Regions from separate parts of the Spirosoma jeollabukense genome, predicted to be linked through region 2. Evidence: riboswitches for the same ligand, from Rfam matches in the RefSeq annotation. Region 2 holds a riboswitch; the other holds the start of a gene.
What was found. A riboswitch is a leader RNA that binds a small molecule or an ion and turns the genes downstream of it on or off. The one in region 2 is predicted to bind cobalamin.

Region 1 (5,030 bases), on a different contig from region 2:
CCTGCCTGTGTATAGAGAAGCGGATTCTGACTGCCATAAATCTGCCGGGTCTGTGGGTCAATACCCAACGCACTGAATGAACGGGCAATAACCTGATTACCGGGCGTTGTCGTGGCGTCAATCGAAAGGTTATAGGTCTTACCATTTAGCGTATAATAAAACGATTTTCTATCGGTATTGATGATAACGGAAGCGGGCATGGCCGAAAAGGTCAATCGTTTGGCAACCAGACGGGTCAAAGGATCAATCTGCACCAGATCCTTGCCTGCCTGTAGCCATAGTTTCCCAGTAGCATCAAGGGCAATGGGCTCGGGCGTTGACCCAAAAGCAATACGTTGTTTTTCTGTATCCGTATTCAGATCAATGATTAACAGGGTTTTATCGCCACTGTAGGTAGTACTCCCGACAAACGCTTCCGTTCCAGACACAACCATTTTTTCAACGCCTTTCACGGCGGGTATTTTTTTGATAACCGTGCCTGTATTCAAATCCACGACGGCGATATAACCGGGATCTTTGTAAAACGTACCGGCGTTATAATCACCGGAAACGTCCCAGCAACTGATGTAAGCTTTGTTCAAACCGACCTGAATCACCTGACGCGGATTTTCGATATCCGGTGTTTTTAACGTAGCGCGGGACTTGAATGTACCCACCTCAACAATCTCGACCTTATCCTGACCCGTCGAACTATTATCGACCAGAATCAGCCCTTTACCATTAATTTCTGTGTAGCCCTGTATCCCGCCACTCAGGCCTAACGATGGATTTGCGGCCTGAAAAATATTAGTAGCTACTGTTTTACTGCTACGTGGCAAAAACGAGATCGTCCCGTTATTGCTGGAAAAACTACCCGAATTCAATATATATACGCCCGAATCATACGGAATTGGATCGGGATCGGAGGTTTTACAGTTCCAGACGCTTAGCGCCAACAGGCTAACGGCAATTGATTTTGTCAATTGATTTTTCATCGTGTATTAGTTGGAAAATTAATAATCAAGTTAAGCAGCCCGTTTCGTCCCGGCAGCGCATTTCGCTTCACACTAAACGCTAATGCATCGAATACGTTATTCACCTGTCCCTGAAGCCTGCCAGTTATAGAACCGACTTTCAGCGTACTCTCCAGAATGATATTCGTCAGTACGTTCCCCTTAAAAAACTGGCTATTGTCGAACGTAATATACAGCCGGGAGTTCGCCTGAGTTTGTACCGTCAGGCGCATCGGGCCACGTTGCACATACGTATTGAGTGTGCCGGTGTGCTCCGGTACGTAAGGCAATTGTTTCTCAACCACGTCCTGTGCATACGTATCATAGGCCCGCTTCTGTGACGACCGTGTCAGAGCGTATCCAAGGCGCAAACCCGCCCGCCAACCATTGCGGGCATAGGTAAGCGTAGTAGCCAGTTCGCCACCACGCGCTACGACTAATTGCAGGTTTTCAACGTGATAATTATCCGTAGGATTCCAGTACGTCCAATTGTCTACCCGGTTATGATAGGCAGTTGCTTCGGCGTTCAGGTTAAGGTGATCGGAGAAAACAATAGTTGCAGCTAATCCCGCTTCGGCATTCAGGCCACTTTCAGGAAGCAGGTTCGGATTGCCCAGGTCGATCCAATAGCGCTCGTTGAGCGTTGGTACGCGATAGCTGCGACTCACCGATCCTTTAGCCGTCAACGTAAACAGATCGTGTTGTATAACCTGGTATTCAGCGCCAAGCGATGGCGTAATGGGTGGATTAAAATGCGTTACGAAGGCTTGTCGAAGATTCGCTGAAATTAGCCAGCGAGTCGTCTGGAAACGTAGCAGCGCATATAAATCCCCCCGGTCTTCCTGAATTAACTGGCCGCCGTAGCCATCCGTTCGCGTTCGATAGTGCGACCACTCGCCCCCAACTCTCAAATTTAAGTGACTATTGATTTTAGTCTGCAACAAGCTAAACTCCCGCTCAACTCGGCCAATGAAACGATCCGTTGCCGTATGGCTGGGTTGTGAAAAATCGCCTTTGCCATAATCAATGACGTCACGAATCCACCCCAGGCGCAGGGTTGTCTGATCATTTTCATACGTAGCAAGCAGACGGGCTGACTGCGTACGGGTACGTTCACGAGCAATAGGGTCCTGGGGCGCAAGAGTCAGGTCATTATCGGTTAACCAGGCATTCACTGATAGCTGCTTACCACTTTTGTGCAGAAAATAAAGATCCTGCATGAATCCACGCTGGGCCGTGGCCGATTGTTCCATGAAATAATTGCGCCGTTCGGTATATGGGTAATCATTGTTAAACTTGTTCCGATAGGCAAATGTCTTCCCCGATAATTTCCAGTTCTGGCCCAACACCGAAGCGTATCGCATGCCCACCTGTGTGTTATTGTTTCGAAAGGAAGCCAGTTGCTGGCCAACGGTTACGTTAATACCCGGTTGCCAGACAGGACTGCTACCCAATAGCACACTCCCGCCCACAGCATCGGAGCCAACAACACTGGCTGAAGAACCGTACTGAACCGCCATCCGGTCGAAGCCAGCAACGGGAAGTGTCGAAAAATCCGTTTGGCCAAGGTTTGGCTGGTTGATATTGATGCCATTCCAGAGAACGGCAGTATGGTTGGCCGAGGTACCTCGAAACGAAACCGTCGCTAACTGACCGGGGCCGTAATTTTTAAACGCCAGTGGCGTATTGAACGCCAGCAGATCGGTTAGTGACCCAAATCGAAACTGAAGAAGCGTTGTTGAGTCGATACGTTGTAATTTCTGCCCCGCCAGAAATCGCTCGGGCGCGATGGCCCGCACCGTCACCAACGACAGCGATACAACTTGTCCTGTGTGCGGCTGGTCAGCCACCACCGTATCCGTTTGGGCGTAACTGATACGTCCATATAACAGGCTGACAAACAGACTTAAAACGAACCGCCAAAGGGTTTGCTTTCCCAATATCAATGAAAAATAACTGTACTCCAAAACGCTGGATTACCCAATCACTACGTTGACGCATTTCCTCCGAATGCGTTACTAACTGACAGTTATCGGCAGGTCTCCTGGCTTGTCTCATCGGCTCCGGCCTTCCCACGCTAGACTTAGCGCAGTGGCAATGTAGATTGACCCGATTTTGGTGAGAGACGTACAGTTGCGGGGACAGCTTTGTCATTTCGCCACATCTGTGGTTCGACAACTTCCCTTTTAAGCCACGAAAGCTGCTATGAAACAGTATCAGGCACCGAAAACTCAGGACAAAGGTAGATGAATTCGTGGAGTATTGTCACGTGTTCAGTCAAGAGTATTGATGGAAACCTATGCAACGACGACTATGGTATGATTGCTATTACTATTTTTAGCCTACGCTACGTTTATAGTCATTACCAAAAACTCCATGAATCAATCACTCTGGTCGCTGAGCGGCCAATATGCCCTTGTAACAGGTGGCACAAAAGGCATCGGCGAAGCCATCGTTCGTCAATTTCTCGATCTCGGGGCGGCCGTTTTCATTGTGGCCCGCGATGATGAACGTTTGCAGCAACAATTAACCACGTATCAACAGCAGGGTCATACGGTAGCAGGCCTTGCTGCCGACATCAGCCAACCGGACGTAGCCAATCAGGTTATTGAGGTTGTAAAAGCAACTTGGGGCAGACTGGACATTTTGGTCAACAACGCCGGAACCAACATCCGAAAGCCCACCGTCGATTACAGCTCAGCCGAGTATGAGCACATTTTGAATACGAATCTTCGCTCGGCCTATGAACTGAGTCAGAGAGCCCACCCTCTTTTGAAAGCGTCGGGTAACGGGAAGATTGTTTTTGTTTCGTCGGTATCCGGGCTAGCGCATACTAGCAGTGGTTCGCTTTATGGCATGACCAAAGCCGCGATGCTGCAACTCACGCGTAATCTGGCCGTTGAATGGGCGTCGGATGGCATCCGGGTAAATGCCGTAGCGCCCTGGTACATCAATACACCGCTAGCCACGCCCGTGCTAACGAATCCCGAAAAATTAGCGGGTATCCTGAAACGAACCCCCATGAATCGCATCGGCGAAGCTGATGAAGTGGCCTCTGTCGTGTCTTTTTTGAGTATGCCGGCATCGGGCTACGTCACTGGCCAAACGATTTCTGTGGATGGTGGTTTGATGGCCTGGGCGTTTTAAAGGCCGGCCACCATCTCTTTCATCTTCGTCATGGCCGTTTTCGTGACGGTCATCGCATCCTGCGCATAGTAATTTTTGTTGAATACTTCCAGCGACAGCACAATAGGCTGATCAGTACGTTTGATGAGTTTCAACGTATCGCGAATGGGGGCAACTCCATCACCGGGAAACACCCGGTCGGCATCGGTTATTTTTTCGCGGGTAAAATCGGCGGTGTAATCGTTGACGTGAAATACTTCAATAGCCGGTTTACCCACCAATGGCAAACTAACCGAACCTGAACCGCCTTTGTAGAGATGATAAATATCCAGCAACACCCGAGCCGACGGGTGGCCGCTTTCGATAGCAACAAACATAACTTCTCCCAGGCGACTCAAATTGGGAGAAAAGCCCCATAATTCTAATTGAGGTACAACGCCCGTTTTGTCGCCCAACTCCAGAATAGCCCGGTAGCGTTCGGCAGCTTTATACAAATCGATTTTAGGGCTACCAGGGGTTTGAGCACCTATAGGCGGGGTAGCTACGCGCTTACAACCTACCTCGGCCAGCATCCCCATCTCACCCTTAAGTTGCTCAAGTCCCTTAGTGCGAGCAGCCTCATCGTCTATAATCCAGGGCGCGAAACCTATAGCATTTTCAACCTTTATGCCATTATCCGCCAAAATTTTACGGGCATCTGCCGTAGTAGCTCCGGTTTTCAGATACGTCTGCAATGTCTCAACCCAGATTTCAACCGACCGAAACCCTGCTTTAGAAGCGGCTTCTAACTCCTTTACGAATCCGAGTTTTTGCCCCCGGATTGTGCTCATGTTCAGGCAAAGCGTAAAGGGTGACTGAGCACTTGGCGCAGGCATAGCGTTCAGTGAATTTGGAGAAAGTGCTGCACCAACT
Region 2 (5,030 bases):
TGGAAGCCCGGCACGCTGCTCGGCCGACCGTGGATACGTAGCACGATGATCTGGGCTGCGCCAATTTCCCGGTCCAGCAACTGTGCCATTTGTGCTTCACTCCTGATCGCCAGTAAACTGATTCCCGACGTTTTCGGAAAGTCGTCCGGTAAACCCTGCAGGACAAGACTCAACGTCAGCAAATCGGTGTCGGCGTGGGTCAGAAACACGATGCCGCCCGATGGCGTGGCCGTCTGACCAAGTTGCGTGGCTATTTCCGAACCTTTCCAGGTGTAAAACTGAAAGACGTACTCCGACAATTCGGCGGGGGGAACCAGAAATCCGTCGGCAGCAATCATGCTTTCGATATAGTCGAAAATCGCGATTACTTGCCAGTCGCTGTTGATCGACTGGAACCAGACCGAATTACCGTCGAACAGCAACGTAACGACATTGGCCAGCGTGCAGGGACCGAGGCAACCGCCTTTGGTCATGTGCACTACGTTCCGGATTTTGCGCCGTAGCCATTCCGTTTTGTACAGATCGACCGGCACGGCGGCAAAACCCCGATCCGTTCGGCCGCAGCAACAGGCATTATAGCAATAGGACAAATGCCCCCGTCGCTGAACAAGATTAATGGCTTTTCCGTCGGGCCGCATCACCCGCTGGCGTTTGATTTCAGTCATACTTTTACATCGTAACGTAACGTTTGTCAACAGATTTGGCCGACAGCAATTGTTGGATAAATTCCGGTTTATCGCCCCAATACACATGCAGATACGAGGCAAAGGTGTTTTGCACTCGGTATAACTTCGTCTCAACGGGCACTCCTTTCGCGTTTGTCACCGATGCGACGGACGGCTGCACGTTACGTTCTTCTAAGGTTGAATAGTGAAATTCATGGCCTTTCAGCGTCAGTTCATCCCACTGAATAATCCGGTAACCGAGTGTCATTCTGGGCGCGAGCATCGACGTAGTGGTATCCAATGCGCCAACCATCGAAAACGAGTTTCCGTCAGCATCCGTAATCGACTGGCCCAGATACATCAGGCCACCGCATTCAGCATAGGCCAACCCGTCCGACTGACAATACGCTCGAATGCTCTCCTGCATGGAAACATTCTGGCTCAAGGCTTCGGCATTAAGTTCGGGGTAGCCGCCGGGTAGGTACAGAAAATCCGTTTGGGGAAGAACCGCATCGTGTAACGGACTGAAAAAAGTAACCTTGCCAAACCGAGTCAGCACGTCTATATTTTGGTGGTACATAAACGTAAATGCCTCATCACGAGCAATGGAAATCCTGATAGGCGCAGCGCGGGGCAACGAACGAGGTACGTATCGAATTGGAGTCAGCTCTGTGCGGGTAATTTCCAGAAGTCGATCGATATCAATGGTTTTTGGAATCGCTTCGGCAATGGTCTGGATAATGGTTTCATAGTGTGTCTCGTCCGAAATATGCAGGCCCAGATGCCGCGACGGAATGGCAAATGCGGGATTGGCCGGAAAATAGCCTAATGCTTCGACGCCCACATCGGCGCAGGCTTCGGCTAAAAAGCGATAATGCGATTCTGTGTTGACGAAGTTGAAAATAGCCCCGACGAGGTTAATGCCTTTGTAGAAATTCTTGAATCCATACAGCAACGGCGCGACTGAATAGGCCATCGCCTTTGCATTGATAACCAGCACAACCGGACTATTCAGTAACTCGGCAATGGCCGCACTGCTCCCCTGCATCCGGTCCGCTCCATCGAACAAACCCATCACCCCTTCCGTCACCGCCACATCGGCAGAACCAGCGTACTGCGCATAAACCTCCGCTACGTGTTGTTCGGCCGCCATGAACGTATCGAGATTGATGCTTGGGGTGCCAGCCGCTGTGGTATGATGCATCTTATCAATGTAATCCGGCCCGCATTTAAACGGCTGTACCCGCAAGCCCCGATTCGCCAAAGCACGTAGCACCCCCAGCGTCAGCGTGGTTTTGCCGGAACCACTGGATGGTGCGGCAATCAGGAAGTGGGATTTGAAGATGGGTTGATCGCTTGTCACCTCAATAAACTGATTTAGGCTGAATCTGGGTTGCTTCCAGCACTAACGAGTGAGAGGACGGACAGGATAGGCGTACCAACGGGCTAAAATGATCCCTGAAGACTAATACCACCCAACTTGACCATGCCTCAAAACGCGAAAGCATTGTCAACAAAAAAAGGCAGGTCTCCTGGCTTGTAACATCTCTGCCAACCTTCCCAGCCCGGCAAATCGGACCAGTGGACGTACCCGGCGATGACTCGCCCCGGCAGAAATTTCAGCGTTACTTACAGTTGCGCGACAGCTCGTGACTCACACACGATTCCCTATTAATTGCAGCGAAGCAAACCCTTCTCTGTTGGAGAAACAAATATAACTATCGGGCGAAGATACCACTTTTGGCGCTATCCACTCAGCAAAACGTAGTAAAGCGTAAACAACCCTTATATAGCTAGTCATCATATCAGCCAACGCTTTCAAGGAATTGCCTGACGGATATAGGAAATTTTATAGCTATCTAGACAATTGGGCCGTCAACTTTGCTGTCAGAAAAAACAAGACAATACAAACTTTCCGTATCACTTTACCTGAAAATCATGCAAACTACTTGCGTGGTTTCCTGTTTATATAGTCATTTGCATTTTTATAATTAGTCTAAATAAGAGTGAAAATGGTTAAGTATTTACAATTCCTGTTGATCGTTGCCACGTTCGTTACCTTTCCTTTACTCACGAATGCCCAGCAAGTGGCTACGGTACGAGGGAAAATCCTGACGTCTGATGGCAACCCGGCGGAGTATGTTACAGTCGTCCTGAAAGGAAAAGGCCAGGGTGCCATTACCAATGGCAAAGGCGAATATGCAATTACCAGGGTAAAAGAGGGTTCATATACAGTGCTGGTTTCGGCGATCGGCCTGCGCTCTGAGGAGAAAACCGTAACGGTTTCCGGAAGGGAAACAGCACCGGTTGATTTTACCTTGTCGGAGAACACGGCTCAGTTGACGGAAGTCATTATTCGGGCGGGTAAACTGAATCGATTTGCGGCTAAAAGCAGCGACGACGTGGGCAAAATGCCTTTGAGAAACCTGGAAAATCCGCAGGTTTATAACACCATCGGCAAAGAATTACTGTCTGAACAGCTGGTCTTTTCGGTGGATGACGCCATGCGGAATGCACCCGGTCTTCAGAAAATGTGGGATGCCACGGGACGCGCGGGCGACGGTGGCAGTTTCTACAATACGCGTGGGTTTATTGTGCAGAGTCAGCTCCGAAACGGGCTTGCCGGTAACGTAACGAGTACCATTGATGCGGCCAATCTGGAAAAACTGGAAGTTATCAAAGGGCCATCGGCTACGTTGTTTGGGAGCACATTGACATCATACGGTGGCTTAATTAACCGCATTACTAAAAAACCATACGACACCTTTGGGGGAGAAATCACCTACGCGGGTGGCAGCTACGGGTTCAACCGGGTGAGCGCCGATGTCAACGCACCTATCGACAAGGCAAAACAGCTACTTTTCCGCCTGAATACGGCCTTCAATTACGAAGGTACGTTCCAGACACAGGGGTTTTCCAGAACCTTCGCCGTGGCGCCAAGCCTGTCGTATAAAGTCAACGATCGCTTAACTCTCCTAGCAGACGCCGAGTTGTTTCAGGGACGTAACATAGGCAAGCAAATTCTCTTCTTTTATTATCCCGCAGCCGCGCTGGGTGCTTCACGGGCCGACCAGCTGAACGTCGATTATCAAAATTCGTACATGGGGAGCGGCCTTGAGCAGACCTCAAGAAGCGTCAATTTATTTGGCAAGGTGACGTACAAAATGTCGTCGACTTTTACCTCGACAACCAATTTTACCCACAGCAGCAGTTTCTCAAACGGTTTTGGTCCTTATTTCTATTTGATGCCCGATGCCGCGATTACCGGCAACGCGGCTGATGCCGGAAAAGCGAACTACCTGGCCCGAGCCGATCAATCGACGAACCATAGCACCAATCGGGTTTTTGAAATCCAGCAGAATTTCAACGGCGATTTCAAAATCGGCGCCATGCGCAACCGCATCGTTTTAGGGCTGGATTACCTACGTATAAATTCGGATCAGCACTTTTTTGGTAGCCAGCTCGACGTCGTGCCCCTCAATGTGCCGGGTTATGATTACAGCCGGTTCAATGGCCCCCGGATGGACTCGCTCTACGCCAGCGGTCCACCCCAGTTTACGTATCCGCTTATCAACAAATCCAATACGTACAGCGCGTTTGTATCGGATGTGCTGAACCTGACGGATCGCTTAAGCATACTGGCAGCATTACGGGTCGATAAGTTTCAGAACCAGGGTGGATCGGTGGGCAGCGACATCGTTACGTCATACAACCAGACCGCTTTATCGCCCAAGTTCGGCCTTGTTTTTCAACCGATTAAAGATCGCGTTTCGCTGTTTGCCAATTACCAGAACAGCTTCAATAACAAGGGCGTCTACAACGCCTACGACGTAACGGCACCGGACAGTATTGCCCGAAAAGTTGCCAAGCTGGAGCAGGCAAACCAGTTTGAAGCGGGGGTTAAACTCGATGCGTTTAGCGGTAAATTGACGACCACGATCAGCTATTACAATATCAAAGTGAAAGACATCCTCCGCACCGATCCTAACCCGCTGGCAGCCGCCCGGTTTGCCCAAACGCAGGATGGAACGCAGTTGAGCAAAGGGATTGAACTGGACGTCATTGCCAACCCGTTCAACGGATTTAATATCATTGCGGGATTCAGCTACAATGATTCCAAACTGGTGAACGCCGATGCTGACGTAGCGGGTCGTCGGCCAACTACTGCCTCCTCGCCTTACCTGGCCAACCTGTGGCTCAGCTACCGGTTGCGTGATTACACAATCAAAGGCCTAGGCTTCGGTTTCGGCGGCAACTACGCCAGCGACAACAAAATCCTGAACAGTGTTAGCCAGGGCGTCTTTATCCTGCCCGCCTACACGGTTTTGAACGCAACCGCTTTTTATGAGCAGAAAAAATTCAGAA

Region 1: linked by a shared signal. The riboswitch ahead of ACYVEA_RS16400 (TonB-dependent receptor plug domain-containing protein) and the one ahead of ACYVEA_RS25305 (cobyrinate a,c-diamide synthase) in region 2 are both predicted to bind cobalamin.

What each region holds. Positions count from the first base shown of each region.
Region 1 covers NZ_BAAHAD010000003.1:534,114-539,143, reverse strand. The annotation lists gene ACYVEA_RS16405 (YncE family protein) at 1-974, opposite strand, end outside; gene ACYVEA_RS16400 (TonB-dependent receptor plug domain-containing protein) at 971-2,932, opposite strand; cobalamin riboswitch at 3,010-3,235, opposite strand; gene ACYVEA_RS16395 (SDR family oxidoreductase) at 3,369-4,139, shown strand; gene ACYVEA_RS16390 (sugar phosphate isomerase/epimerase family protein) at 4,136-5,030, opposite strand, start outside.
Region 2 covers NZ_BAAHAD010000008.1:266,558-271,587, reverse strand. The annotation lists gene cobN (cobaltochelatase subunit CobN) at 1-665, opposite strand, end outside; gene ACYVEA_RS25305 (cobyrinate a,c-diamide synthase) at 670-2,028, opposite strand; cobalamin riboswitch at 2,171-2,375, opposite strand; gene ACYVEA_RS25300 (TonB-dependent receptor domain-containing protein) at 2,678-5,030, shown strand, end outside.